One region of the Cytobacillus sp. OWB-43 genome, then DNA from elsewhere that is predicted to be linked to it. Evidence: a T-box and tRNA genes for the amino acid it is inferred to sense, from the RefSeq annotation. Region 1 holds a T-box; the other holds one or more tRNA genes.
The links. A T-box is a leader RNA that pairs with one kind of tRNA and senses whether it is charged. The one in region 1 lies ahead of argS (arginine--tRNA ligase), so its partner is inferred to be a tRNA-Arg.
Positions count from the first base shown of each region.

Region 2: it has a tRNA-Arg gene. The T-box ahead of argS (arginine--tRNA ligase) is inferred to sense a tRNA for this amino acid. The anticodon was not compared.

Region 1 is NZ_JAYEFF010000005.1:214,621-224,312, forward strand. Features, by position in the region: gene U9M49_RS17830 (GNAT family N-acetyltransferase) at 150-602, shown strand; gene U9M49_RS17835 (pyridoxamine 5'-phosphate oxidase family protein) at 704-1,282, opposite strand; gene U9M49_RS17840 (DNA starvation/stationary phase protection protein) at 1,421-1,867, opposite strand; gene U9M49_RS17845 (YqaA family protein) at 1,965-2,540, opposite strand; gene U9M49_RS17850 (sulfite exporter TauE/SafE family protein) at 2,661-3,527, shown strand; gene argS (arginine--tRNA ligase) at 3,741-5,426, opposite strand; T-box leader at 5,484-5,701, opposite strand; gene U9M49_RS17860 (FtsW/RodA/SpoVE family cell cycle protein) at 5,747-6,934, opposite strand; gene mgtE (magnesium transporter) at 7,093-8,451, opposite strand; gene U9M49_RS17870 (hypothetical protein) at 8,908-9,687, shown strand.
Region 2 is NZ_JAYEFF010000007.1:173,911-183,602, reverse strand. Features, by position in the region: tRNA gene U9M49_RS20160 (tRNA-Val) at 1-61, shown strand, start outside; tRNA gene U9M49_RS20155 (tRNA-Thr) at 77-152, shown strand; tRNA gene U9M49_RS20150 (tRNA-Lys) at 167-242, shown strand; tRNA gene U9M49_RS20145 (tRNA-Leu) at 252-333, shown strand; tRNA gene U9M49_RS20140 (tRNA-Gly) at 357-431, shown strand; tRNA gene U9M49_RS20135 (tRNA-Arg) at 435-508, shown strand; tRNA gene U9M49_RS20130 (tRNA-Pro) at 517-593, shown strand; tRNA gene U9M49_RS20125 (tRNA-Ala) at 607-682, shown strand; tRNA gene U9M49_RS20120 (tRNA-Met) at 709-782, shown strand; tRNA gene U9M49_RS20115 (tRNA-Ser) at 799-891, shown strand; tRNA gene U9M49_RS20110 (tRNA-Met) at 906-979, shown strand; tRNA gene U9M49_RS20105 (tRNA-Asp) at 983-1,059, shown strand; tRNA gene U9M49_RS20100 (tRNA-Phe) at 1,079-1,154, shown strand; tRNA gene U9M49_RS20095 (tRNA-Tyr) at 1,168-1,251, shown strand; tRNA gene U9M49_RS20090 (tRNA-Trp) at 1,255-1,328, shown strand; tRNA gene U9M49_RS20085 (tRNA-His) at 1,335-1,410, shown strand; tRNA gene U9M49_RS20080 (tRNA-Gln) at 1,427-1,498, shown strand; tRNA gene U9M49_RS20075 (tRNA-Cys) at 1,503-1,573, shown strand; tRNA gene U9M49_RS20070 (tRNA-Leu) at 1,578-1,659, shown strand; tRNA gene U9M49_RS20065 (tRNA-Gly) at 1,677-1,747, shown strand; tRNA gene U9M49_RS20060 (tRNA-Ile) at 1,755-1,831, shown strand; tRNA gene U9M49_RS20055 (tRNA-Asn) at 1,842-1,916, shown strand; tRNA gene U9M49_RS20050 (tRNA-Arg) at 1,932-2,005, shown strand; gene U9M49_RS20045 (FixH family protein) at 2,309-3,064, shown strand; gene U9M49_RS20040 (DUF4931 domain-containing protein) at 3,261-4,025, shown strand; gene rodA (rod shape-determining protein RodA) at 4,158-5,330, shown strand; gene U9M49_RS20030 (Ger(x)C family spore germination protein) at 5,373-6,443, opposite strand; gene U9M49_RS20025 (GerAB/ArcD/ProY family transporter) at 6,440-7,531, opposite strand; gene U9M49_RS20020 (spore germination protein) at 7,558-9,039, opposite strand; gene U9M49_RS20015 (DUF2573 family protein) at 9,146-9,412, shown strand; gene U9M49_RS20010 (spore coat protein) at 9,469-9,692, opposite strand, start outside.

The DNA.
Region 1 (9,692 bases):
TATATGACACCTTATGGTTCTATAATTTTGATAATATAACACCAAAAGGTTTTATGTCAATTGATAATCAAATTGAATGGTAAGTCTTAGATTATTTGTCATTTTAAAGCGAAGGTGAGGAAAGTAAGATAAGAGAGGAGGTGATGGTTATGATGATCTTTAGAGAGGCAAAAAGAGAGGATTTAGAAAGGATTGTTCAATTATTAGCAGATGATGTGTTAGGAACAAGTCGAGAAGATGTGTCCAGCCCCCTACATCAGGATTATGAAGAAGCGTTTGAAGCTATTAGTGGAGATAGCCATAATGAATTAATTGTAGCAGAATGGGATGAGAATGTTGTAGGTGTTTGTCAACTGACTTATATCCCTTATTTAACTCATCGTGGTGCTTGGAGAGCAATCATTGAAGGTGTGCGGATAGCAAGTGAATGTAGGGGAGAAGGTTTTGGTGAAGCCCTAATAAAAGAAGCGATAGTGAGAGCGAAAGCAAAAGGGGTGCGACTTGTACAGTTAACAACAGATAAGCAACGATCTCAGGCGAAACATTTTTATGAGAAAATAGGGTTTAAAGCAACGCATGAGGGGATGAAGTTGAAATTGTAAATATACACTTGGGATGAAGTTGAAAAGGTTTGAGATTCCTCCTAAAAGATCTTTCAGAAGGAACCTATAAGCCTATTAAAACAATCGTGAGTCATAGGGATCTATACTTTTTCTATGACATTTGTAGCAATATGTGCAGCGAACATTTTCGCGGGTGAAGGAAGGGACTCTTTTTCGAGCCAAGTTTCAGGCTTCCAAATTCCCGCTCGGTTAAATGAGTTAGCGCAATGGAGGAAACATTCTTCAACTTCAACAGCGATCCCTAAGAGAGGTGCCTTTCCTTTATCGGCCATTTTAGCTAGGATGTCTTCATCTTGAATAATCGAAGCTTTTCCGTTAATTCTTAATGTTTCATTTAGACCAGGAATGATAAATAATAGACCAACTTGTGGGTTGCTTAAGATGTTGTGCATACTGTCTAATCTCCTGTTACCTGGTCTATCAGGTATAACTAGATGCTTCTCATCTAACACTTGTACGAACCCAGGATAATCTCCACGTGGTGAGTTATCACATTGCCCGTCTTTATTGGTTGTTGCTAAAAAAAGAAACGGTGAACGAGCAAGAAAGTCTTTGCAATGTTCATCGATTATAGATATGACCTTATTAGCAGCTCCTTTACTTGGGGGAGTGAATAGAGCTTCTAATTCTTCTTCTGATTGAATGACATTGTTGAACATTTGTTGCCTCCTTTAAACAGTCGTTGATTGTCTTATGTTTATTATAAGGGGGAACAGCTAAATAAAAAAGAAGCGATTGTGAATAGACTGAAAAACTATTAGTCTATTTCGCTCGCTTCTTTTTTATTTCTATTGTACTTAGCCTAGATAGGCATTAAGCATCCAAATATGTTTATCTAAAGAATTAATTAAGCCAACTGCATAATCTTCAACTGCTGGTTCCTCTTCTTCATCTGCTAGCTTTGTAATCTCTTTTAATTCAGCACGTAAATGTTGATAATCACTGATTAAGTTCTCAACCATTTTTTCTGCTGATTTTTCATCAAGATTTTCTTTTAGTGTAGCTACCTCAAGATATTCTTTCATTGACGCAACTGGTTTGCCACCGATTGTAAGAATGCGTTCAGCCATTTCATCGACTACCTCAGCTGCCTCATTATATAACTCTTCAAATTTTTCATGTAGTGTAAAAAAGTGTGGACCTGTTACATACCAGTGATAGCGATGCAACTTCGTATAAAGTAGGCTCCAGTTAGCAACTTGTGTATTTAGGGCAGCGTTTAATTTCGTATCTAATGTAATCATTATTTAGTCATCTCCTCAAGAATGTTTTGTCTTAACTATATTATAACTGATTTAAAATTAAAATCAATACTTAATTATAATAATTATAATTAAGGAATTAATTTAATCTGTTTTTGATATAGTGTGTTGTGATGAAGATAATAATAATGAATATAGCCATATAAATGGTCAATGCCGTAAAGTGGTCTTTTATGAAAGGTACAGCTTTATTGCCTAATTGATGGATGAGAAAAGCTTCAAAATAAAACCTTGCGCCTCTTCCAATCGTTGCCCATAATACAACGGTCTGTATTTTCATTTTTGAGATGCCAGATAAAATCGTAAATATCTTAAACGGTAAGGGTGTAAAGGCAGATATCAGAATGGCCAATGGACCAAGCTTTTGAAAGTACAGTTCTACTTTCATGATTTGTTGCTCTTTAAAAAGTGCTCGTAGGACAGGCCTGCCAACTCGTAATCCGATATACCAGCCAAAGATTGCACCGATAACAGAAGCGAAAGTAGTGAGAAAAGCGTACCAATACACATGATCACTGTCTGCTAGTCCCATTGGAATCAAAAGTAAATCAGGAGGAATGGGGAAGAAAGAAGAGTCAGCGAACGAAACGAAAAAAAGTCCAAACACACCATATTCCAATAACCATTCTTTAAGTAAATGTAAAATTTCTTGCATATATGAAAACCCCTTTTTAAGATTACGTGGTTTGTCCTTTAGAAATTATATGTGCACTTTTTCTTTTCATTACTATGGGGTATGATGGGGATGGTTGTTTGATAGAAAGGTGATGGAATTGTGGAATTGATATTGTTTTTTCTACTAGGTGCCTTAATTAGTGTGTTGTCAGGTTTTTTTGGCATCGGTGGAGGGTTTATATTAACACCATTATTAATGCTCATTGGACTTGCCCCTATTGAGGCAATTGCGACAAGTTTGTTATTTACAATTGGGAGTTCATCTTCTGGGATTATCGGTCATATAAAATTAAAAAATATTAATTGGAAAGCAGGGATTATTTTAGGGGTGAGTGGGATTATTGCTACCCAAATTGCCCATCCTTTTGTTGTCTTTTTAGATGCTCATCAGTTAGATGAATGGGCGATTCCTGTTATGTATATTGTGTTGCTTTCTTTCTTTTCTGTCCAAATGTTTAAGAAGAAAAGTGCGCAGCAAGGAGTGAGCGGGTTAGTTCAACCTTCCATATTAAAAATGGTTTTAATCGGCTTGTTTGCAGGGTTTGTTTCCACTTCTTTAGGTGTAGGTGGAGGGTTTATTATTGTACCAATGTCGATTGCCTTTCTAGGTATGTTACCTAAGAAGGCGGTAGGAACGAGCTTATTTGCAGTCCTATTTATTGTTTCAGCAGGTTTCTTATCCTACGCATTCACTGTAGAAATTAATTATTTTATGGGGATATTCTTACTTGCTGGTGGGCTACTAGGTTCTCAATTCGGAGCTAGATCAACCGATGTTTTTGAAAACAAAGAAATTACTACATTACTATCATTTCTATACTTAACGACGATTTTGAGTGTGGCACTTAAGGCATTTGAACAAAATGTTTTTGGATTAATCATCGTTGTTCTTTATCTTCTCTACTTTTTCACTGTTCTAGGGAAAAGACATATTGCTCATTGGCGAGAAGAAAAAGGGTACTCTTAAACAGGGACATACAGGGTAGGCTTTGGGTTTAGTGTGGATTAGAAATATGACGAAGTAAGCCTGTTTCTAGCTCTTTCCTGGTAGATTGCATTTTTTAAAAAGGCTACATATTGTAGCCGCCGGATATATAGTGGTAACTAACTGTAGACTTTTGTTTCATTCAATCATATAGCTCCCAATTGGCTAAAGAGGGAGCTGATGTACAAGGTGAAATTACATCTCCTGAGGTGCCTTCATACCAAGTAAATGCAGGCCGTCAGTTAAGATGATTGTTACTGCTTTGACAAGACCGAGTCTCGAAGATAAATGTTCATCTTTATGAAGTATTTTTTCGTTAGCATAGTATTTGTTAAAGCTTTGCGCTAGACTAATTAAATATTTGGCAATGATGGACGGTGCTGATTTTTCATGGGCAAGGACGAGCTTATCTGGATAAAGGGATAAAAGTTTAGCTACTTGCCAAGCGTATTCACTTGATAGACCTTCTATTTTATAAGTCTGTTGCTGACTTTTGTTTAAAATAGATTGCGCTCTAGCTTGGGTATACTGTACATACGGACCGGTTTCCCCTTCGAATGTTAACATGTCTTCTAAAGAAAATTCTATTTGTTTCATTCGTTCGTTCTTTAAATCATGGAAAATGATTGCTCCTACACCAACAGCTTTAGCTACCTCATCTTTGTTCTTTAGATGAGGATTTTTTTGTTCAATATTCTCTGAAGCTAATTGTATGGCATCTTGTAATACTTCCTCTAATAATATGACACGACCTTTTCTTGTCGACATCTTCTTACCTTCTTGTAAATACAACCCAAATGGGATGTGATGGATATGTGTCGCCCAGGAATGCCCCATTTTAGATAATACGGCTTTGACTTGTTGGAAGTGGATGGACTGCTCTGGACCAACGATATAGAGAGCCTCATCAAATTGGTATGTTTGTTTACGATAAATGGCTGCCGTAATATCGCGTGTAGCATAAAGAGTCGCTCCATCTGATTTCTTAATTAAGCAAGGAGGTAGATTTTCATCTGATAAGGGTACGATTTCTGCTCCATCAGAGGTAGATAGCAAGTCAGATTGTTGCAGTGTATCGACAACCGCGTTCATTTGATTGTTATAAAAGGCCTCCCCATAATTAGAGTCAAAAGAGACACCGAGCAGTTGATAGGTTTTCTCGAATTCTTTTAAAGATTCGTCTCTAAACCAAGACCAAAGTTGCTTTGCCTCCGCATCATCAAGTTCAAGTTTTCTGAACCAAGCTCTTGCTTCTTCATGCAAGTGGGGATGTTCCTCAGCTTTCTCGTGAAATTTTACGTATAATTGGAGTAATTCCTTAATTGGCTCCTTTTTAATTAAAGCTTCACTTCCCCAATGCTTATAGGCGGTAATGAGTTTGCCAAATTGTGTGCCCCAGTCGCCTAAATGATTAATCTTAACTGTATCATATCCATGCTTTTCTGCTATAAGTGCAAGGGAATGACCAATGACTGTCGAACGTAGATGCCCCATTGAGAATGGTTTGGCGATATTGGGGCTAGAGTAGTCTAATACGATTGTCTTACCTTTACCGCTTCCTGATTGTCCGTAATTCTCTCCTTGATGTAGTACGGCTTGAATAATGAGTTGACTGATTGCTTTTTTATTAAAAAATATATTTACATATGGCCCAACTGCTTCAACATGATCTATCCATTCATGAGTCAGCTTTCCTGTTAAGTCTTTTGCTAATAGATTTGGGTTTTCTTTATAAATCTTTGCTAGTGCAAAACATGGGAAAGAGAGATCGCCATGTTCGGATGTTTTAGGCGTTTCTAACAAGCGACGAATCTCACCTTCACTTAAGGCGTTATCTATTGCAACTTGAATACATGAACTGATTGTCTTTTTCATATCTATCACCTTTTTCACCTCCAAAAAATATAGGAAAACATAAAAAAGCCCGTCTCTCATAATTTGAGAGACGAGCCTTAAACCCGCGGTACCACTCTAATTGTTCGTGACGAACCCCTTTACTACTTGCCTGTAACGGGGCGAACAACCGACATGACCTACTTGGATTCTGCCATGCTTCTATCGAAGTGCGCTTCAATGTGGCTTTTCTTGCAGGCTCTCACCATCCCTGCTTCGCTTTAGAATTCACCTACATCTACTCTCTTCGTCACTGAATTTCCGTTTGATTTTCCATTATTATACGCTAGATTTTTAAAAAAGCAACCTTAAGATGCACGATAATATTTAGAGCTGTCTTGGAACATATAACTCTTCTGGTGAAATCTAATGCTAAAAATAAGCCCCATAGCCATCATATTTCCGATTAAGGAGCTACCCCCATAACTAATGAAAGGAAGAGGAATACCTGTAATCGGTAATACTTGAATGGTCATCCCGATATTTTGAAATACATGGAACGTTATATAACTAATAACGCCAACGCAGACATAAGTATTAAATGGGTCATTGACTGATAAGGCAATTTTCGTTAAGTGGAAAATAAGTATAAAATATAAGCATATCACGACACTTGCACCAATAAAGCCGTATTCTTCGCCAATGACACTGAAAATAAAGTCTGTGTGAACATCGGGGATATAAACTTGTCTCTCATAAAAACCTTTACCACCCAATTCTCCCGAGCCGATAGCATGAAGAGAATTGTACAGTTGTAAGCCAGCTCCTTGTTTATGTGTATACGGATCTAACCAAGCATAAATTCGCATCAATTGGTAGTTATCCACTGATAGATACTTTAATAATGTTTCAGGAGCCCAAATAATGTAATAGATGATGGTTCCACCTACAGCTGCAACTGTTCCGTAAACAGGGAGGATAATTTTCCAAGTAATACCAGATACAAGTAGAATCCCCGTGAAAATAGCGATAATAACGAGCGCCGTACCCAAATCTTCTAAAATGATTAGTCCTAGCGGAACACAAGTAACGAGCCCAAGCTTAATAAACAGTATAAGGTCATTTTTTACCGTTTTCATGGTGTATTTTGCATAATGATCTACAATTACTTTACTTAGTGCGAGGATAAGAAATATTTTAAAGAACTCGGATGGCTGCAAAGAAGGTCCTGGTAGACCGTTGTACCAGAGCTTAGCTCCTTTTACTTCATATGCAAGGGACTCTGGTGCGATAAAAAGTCCTGCTTGAAGTATTGTGCCGATACCGAATAAGATCCAGGTCATTCGCTTTATCTGATCAGAATCAAAGTACATAATGGCGGCAATCACAATCATACCTACACTATAAAAGATTATTTGTTGTAGCACGAAGTTATCTGGATACTGTGCTGTTGTTTGCCCGCTATAAATAGCAGTGCAACTAATGATGCAGAACAAAAATAATATCAGGGCTAATGTCCAATCAAAGCGATCATTCTTTTTTTGTATACGATCCATATATAAACACCTATCTTTATTTTATACATTCAGGTAATGCTACGAACAGAAAAAAACCATTAGGGATCTTCTGCAAAGGAATATGTTTAAACGTATATATAGACGTACCGAATTGAGAAAGAGTTTCCTTATTTACAATATAAAATAAAAAAGTAATGTTAAGTTAAGTAGGAAATAAACATTGTGGCAATACCAAAATACGTAACAAGTGAGAAAATGTCATTTAATGTTGTAATAAGAGGCCCGGAAGCTATGGCTGGGTCTATCCCGAATTTGTATAATAGTAAAGGAATAGTTGCTCCCGAAAGTGTCCCGATAATTAAAGTAAGAAGTAGGGAAACTCCGACAACTAAGCCTAAATAAATATTTCCTTGCCAAAAAAATGCAATCAGTGCGATTAAAATACCACAAGTGACACCAATAATCACGCCTACCCCTAATTCCCTAAGAATCAGTTTCGTAACCACTTTTTTATTTAAATCATTGGATACAAGCCCTCGGACAACTACAGCTAATGATTGCGTACCTGTGTTACCTGTCATACCAGAAATCATGGGCATGAAAAAGGCGAGGGCTACGACTTGCGATAAAGTAGCCTCATACCCGCTTATGATACTGCCTGAAATAATGCCGATGAATAATAAAAGGATGAGCCACGGTAACCTTCGATAAGCGGCGACGAAAGCTTTCGTATCAAAGTCAATTGCCTTACCGGAAGCGGATAGTTTTTCAATATCTTCATTCGCTTCTTGGACAACAACATCCATCAAGTCATCAACAGTGGCAATACCCATTAGCACATTTTCTTCATTCACAATTGGAATAGCAAGAAAATCATATTTTAAGACCATGTTTGCAACTTCTTCTTGGTCTGTCGTCACTGCAGCTGAGATGACCCGTTCATACATAATGTCTTGGATAACCTCGAGGGGCTCTGCGATTAGTAAGTCACGGTGAGAGACAACCCCAACTAATTTTCTGTCTTGATCTATCACGTATAAATAATTAATCGTTTCAGCATATTCTGCAAAGGATTTTAACTTCTCTACTGCTTCTCGGACTGTGTAATAATCACGAATCCATACAAAACGGTTAGTCATTAAGCGCCCGGCAGTTTCTGGTGGATAGGTCATCATATTCTGAATGATGCGAGATTCACTTTGTTTCATACCGGCAAGGAGACCTTCTATTTTCTCAGCTGACATATCATGAAGTAAAAGGGCGAGGTCGTCATTGTCCATTAGATCCAAGACTTTTCCTGTTTTCTCATTTTCTAATTTATTTAAAACCTCAAGCTGCATGTCTTTATTCAATTCCTCTAGCAACTGGGCAAGGCGGTCAGCAGTCATAAATAATAAGAAGCGCTTCTTATGCTTTTCAGGCAGATGATCATAAGCTTGAGCAATATCATACGGTTGCAGTTCATCTAAAATCCTGTTAAATTCTTTTTGTTTATTATCTTTTAATGCTTTGATGATCAATAAAGCGATTTGGTTTTCTGTCATCGTCTGAATCATAAAGCTCAAGTCCTTTCAACCGAGGATATACCTTAAATTGTAAACGGAGATTATATGCTTATCTTACCATTCTTTTACTGGGAAAATCATGATTTCTTAAAGTAATGTATGATTTAAAAGTTAAGATTGTATGCTAATCCATTAGTTATTTTCATAGTATGTGTTAGAAGTGGATTGTTATCATTGGTTTGATATAAAAAGGTTTTTTTAGGGTATGAACAAAACTCAGGAATTGAAATAGTTATTTTGTAATGTTTTTTTAATAATCGTATTTCCTTATCTTTGCTAAAATGAAATGGATGAAATGACGCATTGTATCGGTTGTTTATGATTTACATGTAGTTAGTATAAATTATTGCAGTAAAACGAAATTGTGTGTGGTATGAGGGTAATAACTAAGGTGGTACTATTGAATTTGCTCTTCGTCTTTCTATTTTCAGTTCGGAGGTTTCTAAATTGCGAAAGAAAAATCATAGTGTTCGAGATCTCATCTATATCTTATTAAACGAAAAGGACCAGTCCGTTATTTCTTATGGAATTGAATTTTCTGAGTTTATGCAATCATTACAGAACAGGACAGGGCATCTTCTATTAGTGAAGCATCAGTATGATAATGGGGAACTGAATGTACATACCATGTTTGATTGGGTGGCTCATGAAGACCTGCCAGCACTAATAAACGAAGATGTTTATAGTTATGGTGATTTTTGCTGGATAGATTTCGAGGAGGAAGAATCGTTAAATGAATTGCCTGCTCAAGCAATTGCTGAGCTCCTATATCTTAGTCATGTAAAGGAGCATTTAAAGAAACCTTTCTATAACCATTTAAGCAATCGTTATTGTTATTTAGCGCATGATGACGGTTGGTTAAATAAGGTCTATTACCGAGACTGGCAGGACTTTTACAAAATGCTTGGCGACGTTGCTGCTATGAAGATGGAGCATTTAAAAGTAGAAAAATCTTTATTAGGCCTAAAAAAGAAAAAAACATATCCGCAAGTTCCAGAAGGCGCGTTAATGGCATTAAGAAATTTAATGAAGGAAGGCCTGGTAATTTCTTTTGAACAGAGTGAGCAGACACGTACAAAAATTAATATACCGCTCTGGACAGTTGGAGATTTCGCTAATATGGATGATATGTATGATGAGTTCGAAGCAATGAGGAAGGAAGCCACTCCAGACGCGAGATTGGTTTTTGATAAAAAACTGAAAGAATGGCAAGTAACTGATTCATAAAAATA
Region 2 (9,692 bases), on a different contig from region 1:
CTGGGAGAGCATCTGCCTTACAAGCAGAGGGTCGGCGGTTCGATCCCGTCATCCTCCACCATTTTTGTGTTTATTTGCCGGCCTAGCTCAATTGGTAGAGCAACTGACTTGTAATCAGTAGGTTGGGGGTTCAAGTCCTCTGGCCGGCACCACTCGTCCTTTGTACGAGCCATTAGCTCAGTTGGTAGAGCATCTGACTTTTAATCAGAGGGTCGAAGGTTCGAGTCCTTCATGGCTCACCATTTATATTTGCGGGTGTGGCGGAATTGGCAGACGCACCAGACTTAGGATCTGGCGCCGCAAGGCGTGGGGGTTCGACTCCCTTCACCCGCATTAGTATTTTATAATGGATATTTGCGGAAGTAGTTCAGTGGTAGAACATCACCTTGCCAAGGTGAGGGTCGCGGGTTCGAATCCCGTCTTCCGCTCCATATGCGCCCGTAGCTCAATTGGATAGAGCGTTTGACTACGGATCAAAAGGTTAGGGGTTCGACTCCTCTCGGGCGCGTTTTATTTCGGGAAGTAGCTCAGCTTGGTAGAGCACTTGGTTTGGGACCAAGGGGTCGCAGGTTCGAATCCTGTCTTCCCGACCACGAATACTTTTTAGGGGCCTTAGCTCAGCTGGGAGAGCGCCTGCTTTGCACGCAGGAGGTCAGCGGTTCGATCCCGCTAGGCTCCACCAATTTAATTTTTAACAATATATTTTATGGCGGTGTAGCTCAGCTGGCTAGAGCGTACGGTTCATACCCGTGAGGTCGGGGGTTCGATCCCCTCCGCCGCTATTGCTTTTTTATTAATGGAGGAATACCCAAGTCTGGCTGAAGGGATCGGTCTTGAAAACCGACAGGGGTGTTAAAGCCCGCGGGGGTTCGAATCCCTCTTCCTCCGCCATTAATATTTATTATCGCGGGGTGGAGCAGTCCGGTAGCTCGTCGGGCTCATAACCCGAAGGTCGCAGGTTCAAATCCTGCCCCCGCAATCTGGTCCGGTAGTTCAGTTGGTTAGAATGCCTGCCTGTCACGCAGGAGGTCGCGGGTTCGAGTCCCGTCCGGACCGCCATTTACATATTTATTATTTTGGCTCAGTAGCTCAGTCGGTAGAGCAAAGGACTGAAAATCCTTGTGTCGGCGGTTCGATTCCGTCCTGAGCCACCATTTAGTCTTTTTTGGAGGGGTAGCGAAGTGGCTAAACGCGGCGGACTGTAAATCCGCTCCTTCGGGTTCGGCAGTTCGAATCTGCCCCCCTCCACCATCTAGGGGTATAGTTTAATGGTAAAACGAAGGTCTCCAAAACCTTTGATGTGGGTTCGATTCCTACTACCCCTGCCAATTATGGCGGTTGTGGCGAAGTGGTTAACGCATCGGATTGTGGTTCCGACATTCGTGGGTTCGATTCCCATCAGCCGCCCCATTTTTAAACATTTTATTGGGCTATAGCCAAGTGGTAAGGCAACGGATTTTGATTCCGTCATTCGTAGGTTCGAACCCTACTAGCCCAGTTATGGCAGCATAGCCAAGTGGTAAGGCAGAGGTCTGCAAAACCTTTATCCCCGGTTCAAATCCGGGTGTTGCCTTTATGCCGGTGTGGCGGAATTGGCAGACGCGCACGACTCAAAATCGTGTTCCTTCGGGAGTGTCGGTTCGACCCCGACCACCGGTATGTTGAAGTTCTTAAATGCGGGTGTAGTTTAGTGGTAAAACCTCAGCCTTCCAAGCTGATGATGAGGGTTCGATTCCCTTCACCCGCTTAAATAGGGGCCTATAGCTCAGCTGGTTAGAGCGCACGCCTGATAAGCGTGAGGTCGATGGTTCGAGTCCATTTAGGCCCACCATTTATATTATTCCGCAGTAGCTCAGTGGTAGAGCATTCGGCTGTTAACCGAACGGTCGTAGGTTCGAATCCTACCTGCGGAGCCATACATATTTTAGTTTGCGCCTTTAGCTCAGCTGGATAGAGCAACAGCCTTCTAAGCTGTGGGTCAGAGGTTCGAATCCTCTAAGGCGCGTCAAAGCTCTTAAATCTTCTATAAGGTTTATGAGCTTTTTTTGTATGATTAATTTTAAATTAAGCTTCTAGGCATCTAGTTGAAAGCTTTGTAGATAAGTACAAAAAAAAAGCTTCCATGAAAGGAAGCTAAAAAGGGGGATTTACACTTGTAATAGAAGTTTCTCCAAATAAATCTTTTTTTATACCTATATTTTCTTTATTTTACATATTTCTCTCATTAACAAATTATTTCACTTTTCTAACACATATTATTAGTAATATAGATGAGAAAGATTAGATGTTTAAGAAAGAGGGGCTTTTTATGAAGAAGTGGATATCAACCTTTTCTGTAATTATGATTATTTTTCTTGCTGCTTGTGGAAATGCAGAGAATGATGCAAACTCTAGTGGTGGGGAAGGATCAGTTCCTGCTGCAATCGATGCCAGTATCTCGATACCAAGTCAGATTAAAAGGAACGAAGAAGTACGCTTGGAAGTTACTGTTACTCAGGGAGACGAGTCTGTGGAAGATGCAGATGAAGTAAAATTTGAATTGTGGGAAGATGGGAAAAAGGATAATGGTGAATTAATAGAAGCAGAACACGAGAATGATGGCAAGTACGTTGCATCCTATACATTTGAAAAAGATGCTATCTATCATATTCAGTCACATGTCACCGCAAGAAGTATGCACACTATGCCTAAAGTTAAAGTGGCGGTAGGCAGTGCTGAAATAGATAACGAAGAAGAAAATCAAGGCCACAGCGCACATGAGCATGATGGAAATGTAGCGATACATATAAGTCCTACTGCTGATATTAAGACGAATGAGGAAACTCCATTTGATATTCATATTACTAAAGAAGAACAAGGACTTGAAGAGGCAAATGTGAGGTTAGAAATCGTTCAGTCAATTGATGATCATCAGGTGGCATGGGTAGATGCAGTAGAGGAAACTAGTGGGATGTATACAGCAACACATGCATTTACTGATAATGGAACATACAAGATTGTCGTTCATGTAGAAAATGATGAAGGATTACATGAACATAGTGAATTTGAGGTCATAGTAAATTAACAGTAGAAAAAAGATATTTGCATATGCAAATATCTTTTTTATCTTATTTAATAATGTACTTTTGTTTTCATGTTACGCAAGTGAAGTTGCCTTTAATATTGATGAATTTTATACTAATCATAATCAAACTTTCACACTATAAAGAAGAAGCCCTTTATAATAGAAGTAAGTAATTGAAATCAGGAGAGAATAACAAATGACAAATACTCATTTATTTTTTAATACAAGCATTGGTAAACAGAAACCTAATAGTATAAGGAATAAAGAACAAGTGTGTCCGTTCTGTCAGAGAGAACAATTGACGAAGATTATTGCGGAGGATGGTCCAATCATTTGGTTGGAGAATAAATATCCCGTATTAGAAAATGCTCATCAAACGGTCTTAATCGAGACAGATCAGTGTGACACGGAACTTTCACAGTATGATGACAACCATTTAGTCAGATTGATTACATTTGGTTTAGACAATTGGTTAAGTATGGAGAAAAGTGATAAATATAAATCTGTGATTTTTTTCAAGAATCATGGTCCTCATTCAGGTGGAAGCATTGCTCATCCTCATATGCAAATTGTAGGTTTATATGATGTCGTATATCAAAATAAGGTGCAGGCTGACGATTTTGTAGGAGAGTTAATTGATCAACATGGTGATACTGAATTTTCTTTATCTAATAAACCACGTATTGGTTTTTATGAATTTAATGTTAAATTAGGACAGAAAAAGGATATCGCAGCGTTTGCTAAATATATTCAAATGGCAACCAAATATATTTTGAGGGATTTTCCTTTTACATGTAACAGCTATAATCTATTCTTTTACCATTTCGAGAATGAAATATTTGCAAAAATTGTCCCTCGATATGTAACAAGCCCTCTTTTTATCGGATATTTCTTGCCACAAGTACCTAATAACATCATGTGGATGGTGAAGGATATTCAAAGTAAATATGTACAATTATAATATGCATTTTTTCTTTGTTACAAAAAAGAAATATACGTAGCTGTTGTGATTTTCATCTAAAAAAAATATAATGAAGTATTGTACACAGATTATTTTTAATGAAGAGCCTTTGTTTCATAAGGAGATTGATTAATGACTTCTAAACGAACGACAACATCGAGAATTGATTATACTTTAGTTCTTATTTTATTTTTATTGTTTTTAGTGAGCTGTATTTCTATATATAGTGCACAAACGACTGAACAATACGGTGAGAATTTTTTACTAAAACAAATTGTATGGTATGTAGTGGGAATAGGGATTATATTAGCAGTCATTACATTAGATGCTGAACAATTAAAGAAAATTTCTTGGTATGCTTACGGTTTTGGACTATTGCTACTTGGGTTTCTTGTTGTCGCACCTGAAAGTATTGCTCCTGTAATTAATGGAGCGAAATCATGGATACGGCTGCCTGGTCTTGGACAAATACAGCCTGCTGAGTTAGTAAAGGTTTTTCTCATATTAGCTTTAGCCAGGGTCATCGATGACCATCATCAAAAGACACAATTAAAAACTGTGAAAACAGATTTTTTCCTATTATTTAAAATGCTAATTGTTACTGGGTTCCCTTTGTTACTCATCATGCAACAACCAGATTTGGGGACTTCCTTGGTAATTTTAGCGATTTTGCTCGGAATGGTTTTTATCTCAGGTATCACTTGGAAAATACTTGCGCCTATTGTAAGTGTAGGTGTAACTTTAGTTGTTGGTATTTTTTATTTTGTATTGTGGCATCCAGAGTTGTTGGAGAAATATTTGGGAGTAAAGGAATACCAATTGGGGCGAATTTATTCTTGGATCGATCCTTATAATTATCAAAGTTCTACAGGTTTTCAACTAACGCGCTCCTTACTTGCAATCGGTTCTGGTGAGACAACAGGAAAGGGCTACGGCACAAGAGAAGTTTACTTACCAGAAAGTCACACAGATTTTATTTTTAGTATCATAGGAGAAGAGTTCGGTTTTATTGGGGCAAGTGTGGTTGTTAGTTTATTTTTCTTATTGATTTATCATTTGACTAAAATAGGTATTAGTACGAGAACGCCATTCTATACATATGTTTGTGTAGGGGTAATTAGTTTAATAACTTTCCATGTCTTTCAAAATATCGGAATGACAATTGGTGTTTTACCGATTACAGGAATCCCACTACCGTTCATTAGTTATGGAGGAAGCTCACTAATGGGCAATATGCTCGCTATGGGGCTAATTTTTTCAATTGGATTTCATAGTAAACGGTACATGTTTTCCAGATCTTCGTAGGAAAAAGAAACCCGAGAATTTTAAATTCTCGGGTTAATGCTGTTAGATAGATGCACCAGTATCCAGTATAATTACCTTCGCATCAACTTTAATGTTTAAGTCAGGATATCCCTTTTTCCATTCTTTATAATCAAAATTGCGTATTTTTGTGCTATAAACCTTACCTATTCCGATTGGATCGGCATTATCTTCTTGAAATGACTGAATAAGCGCTGAACATTCATTTTTTATTTTCTTATTGATAAAATTCGTTATCTCTTTTATTTTTTTATCATCCAAATTATTTCCTGAATATTCTTTTATATTACCTTGGACCTTAATTTTAATGGTGATGTTTGTTGGATCCTTTTTATCTAATTTATATTTATGGTTGGAATGTATACTTTTAATAGCCACTTTTTGACCATCCGGCAAGTCGATAGAGAAATCACCTCTACTATAACGATCAACGAGTAATTTAAAATAAAATAATTTATCACTAGGAAGAATTTTATATGCAGCATGATCTTTGAATAATGATATGCCGGCTAGTTCTATTTCTTGCTCATTGATTTTTTTGATATGTGGTAAGAAGATATCCTTCCCTTCTTGATAAAAATCTCTCATAAATAAGGTTAAGTTCGTTTTAGGTAAATCTCCATAGTCAACATTGTGTTCAATTAAGTCAGAAATAAAAGTTCCATTCCCTTGAGGGCCATATTCACCTGTTAAAATTTCCTCCGTACTACTATCAGTGGTTGCAAAGTAGATTCGTTTTCCAATTGAAGCATCTCGTTGATAGGCGTCCACATAAACAGTTAATCCACGTTCGGCAATGGCAATATTATATAATGTAAGCCTTAAACCACCGACTACAATTGGATTGGGTGATTGCCGGTTTGCTTTATACAGTGTCTCTCTCCTGAGATCACCGGTTGTTGTAACAGTTTTGTTCTCTACACTCATTTCTTTGTTGAATACTTCCATAAGAAAGGTTGTCTTTAACAAATGCTCATCACTCGTATCAGGGTCAAAGCCAGTTGCGACTGCGATATTGAGTTCATCTATTATTCTTTTTTGTACACATCCAGTAAGTATAAACAGGCAGCAAATGATACATATCCATTTTTTCATGTTTTCTTCACCTTCTTTATAATGAGGGATAAACAGTACAAAAAGGGAATATAAACAAATACAAAAGCAACAGACACCAGTTCAACCACTTGATTAAACCTTTCAATATCTAAGCCCTTCTCAAAAAAAGTAACGATAATAACAGAGATGACTGAAATCAGTATGGAACCTTTTCTTTGCTTTAATTTAGTGGCTCTTTTAAGTAACCTTGAAGCAATCCAAAGGGAGAGACATATATTCGGTAGTAGTATTAAACACCAATTGGCAACCCCAATATACTCAAAGCGTTCAACAAATGGAAATTGCACCATTTGCCACATAGAAAGTGTAGCCCAAATCGTATTTTCTAATTGCTTTTTTGAGAAATAAGCAAAAGCAATTATCGCTAATATCGTATAAAAAATTGTCGTGGTGGCTACTCCGATATGTGCCCATTTTTTCGATTTCTGCGGTTGGTTAATAAAAGGATAGATAAATAAAATTGCTTCAAATCCAACAGAAGTTAGTGACATATGATAGGAAGCTTGTAATAATTCGGTGATTTTATGTTGCCAAATCGGTAATAAGTGGGTGAAGTCAGCGTACTTTAGCGTAAAGGTGAATGTGAATACTAAATAGGCTGGTAAAATGGTTCCAAAAAAACAAACACCCACAACTGTCCTAAGTCCACCGTATACAATATATATTGATAGAAGTAAGAACAATACCGAAAACGCAAAATTATTTATATCTGGAAACATCCATATTTGAATAACTTCGATAAAATTCAATATAAAGGAAAGAAGGTAAGTGATATAAAATAAAACAAAGGCGAAGCTTGCCACTTTACTAATGAATCGCCCAAAAAGAAATTCATGAACGGTAATAATATCTCCATTAACCATTTCACATAATTTGTACATCATCCATAATACAATATGAATATAAACACCTAAAATGAGAATGGAAATCCATGCATCATATCCAGCATAGTCGGCAATAATTCTTTGATATCCTAGAATGCCAATGCCAATTTGCATAGCGATCATCACATAAAAAACGAGATAGGGAGATATTTTTAAGTTATTGGGAATCGTTTGGCTTTGCATATTCATCACCTCTATTAAGGCTAGGGTTATTCATCAATGTCTTTTGGGTTTTCAGCTTTCTTCTTATTGAATCGTTTTGGTTTTTGCGTTCTTAAAACATGTGGACGCCTGTACATTTTTTGTAATGGTGCGCGAATAAGTGTATCCTTCATATCTGCTAATCTAAGCGGGTATATTGGCGCCAAAAAAGGTCTTCCTAGTGAGGTCAGGCGTAATAAGTGGGCAATGAGAATACAGAAACAAAAAAGAATTCCTAATACACCCCAAAATTGTGCAAACAGAAGAAAGGGAAATCGTAAAACCCTAATGGTATTACCCATTTTATAAACAGGTGTTGTAAAGGAACCTAATGCACCTAATGCGACAAAGATTAACAGTACGTTACTAGTAAGACCGGCTTCAACTGATGCTGTACCAATAACAATACCCCCTACGATACCAATAGTTTGACCGACTTTAGTAGGGAGCCGTGCCCCCGCCTCACGCAATAATTCAATCGTTAGCTCAAGGAATAATGCTTCGAGAATCGGGGGGAGCGGAATGGTTCTTCTTGATGTTACTAATAACCCTAATAAGTCTGGTGGTATGAGCTCGTATTGATATGTCATAGCTGCAACGTAAATCGGTGTAACCAATACTGAAAAGACAACAGCAAAAAATCGCACTAAGCGAAAAAATGTAGCGACAATCCAATTGAGAAAATAGTCTTCGAAAGCGCTAAAAAATTCAATTAACGTCGTGGGCGCTATTAACACATGTGGTGAACCATCAACGATTATGGCGATTTTTCCTTCAGCAAGAATAGCTGCTACTCGATCAGGCCTCTCAGTGTCCAGCAATTGTGGAAATAGGGAATTGGAATTATCACTTAATAATTCAACAATATTTGAACTATCAGAAATCGTGTCAATCTCAATATTTTTTATACGTTGTTTCACAGTATCAACATTGTCTTTATTAGTAATTCCTTCTATATGTAAGACAGCTACTTTTGTTTTCGAAAGTTTTCCAACAGTATATTCTTGTGAAATTAATTCTTTAATAGGTAATCTTTTTCTAATCAAGTTTAAGTTTTGACCAATAGCCTCAACAAACGCTTCCTTAGGTCCAATTACAGAAAACTCAATTTCAGGTTGAGTGAGAGAACGGACAATTTCTTTCTGAGCGGCAATAAATCCAAAACGATTTTTATCAGAATCTAGTGTGACAAGTACATATCCATTTAATAACTTTTGTTCTATATCGCTTGGATTTTTTAAAATATGAATATCTGCTATGGGAACTATTCTATGCAAATCTTCCAGTGATTCAAATTTTTTTGTTAAAAGCGCTGGTAAAGCACTTTCCTGAATAATTTGTTCATCTACTAAAGTCGCATAAAAATGAAAACCAAACCGTTCATTCGTTTTTTCATTAAAATAATAGGTAGACTGAAAATCAGTTGACTGCTTTAATAAAGATTTCCAACCATCATCTTTGATTTTTTTAAACTTATCCCATATGCTCAAAGGTATCACCGTCAATCAGAAGTATTAAATGCATCTAATTAATATTGTTACCAAATTTGGTTGTGTTATGAATGAGGATTAAAAAATGGTAAAGGAGCGATAAAAGTTGGCTCATGATTTGGATCAGAAGATAGAAGCAATGGTAGAAAAATACACGGAATTGTTATTAGGAGAAAGTGACGAAACATTAAAAGGAGAAGTAAAATCATGGATTATCTATTCATTCATTGCTAAACAGATGCCACCTTTAGTAAAACATTGGAATCAATTGTACCCTGAAGGGAAGCAAGAAATGATGGAGCTAATTACAAAGATTAAAGATTTAAATGAAAAACAGCGGCAACAAAAGCCTGATGATAATAAAAAAAAATAAGAACAGATGATGATTGTTGGTCAACATCTGTTCCTGTTTTATTCCTTTTAACTTAGCTATTGGATGTTACCGTTTGTTCCATAGGGAAATTGTGTAGAGTAACCTTGGAATTGTTGGTAAGATTGTTGCAGATTTTGTTGATCTGCTGCATCAAGACTGTACCAACCTCTTTCAAACATGAGGTTATAAAGATGACGTTGTTCATTCTTTGTTTCAGTAAAAATACGCATAAAATCTTCATAAAGTGTTTGATTACTAACTTCATTTAAATAAATGCTAT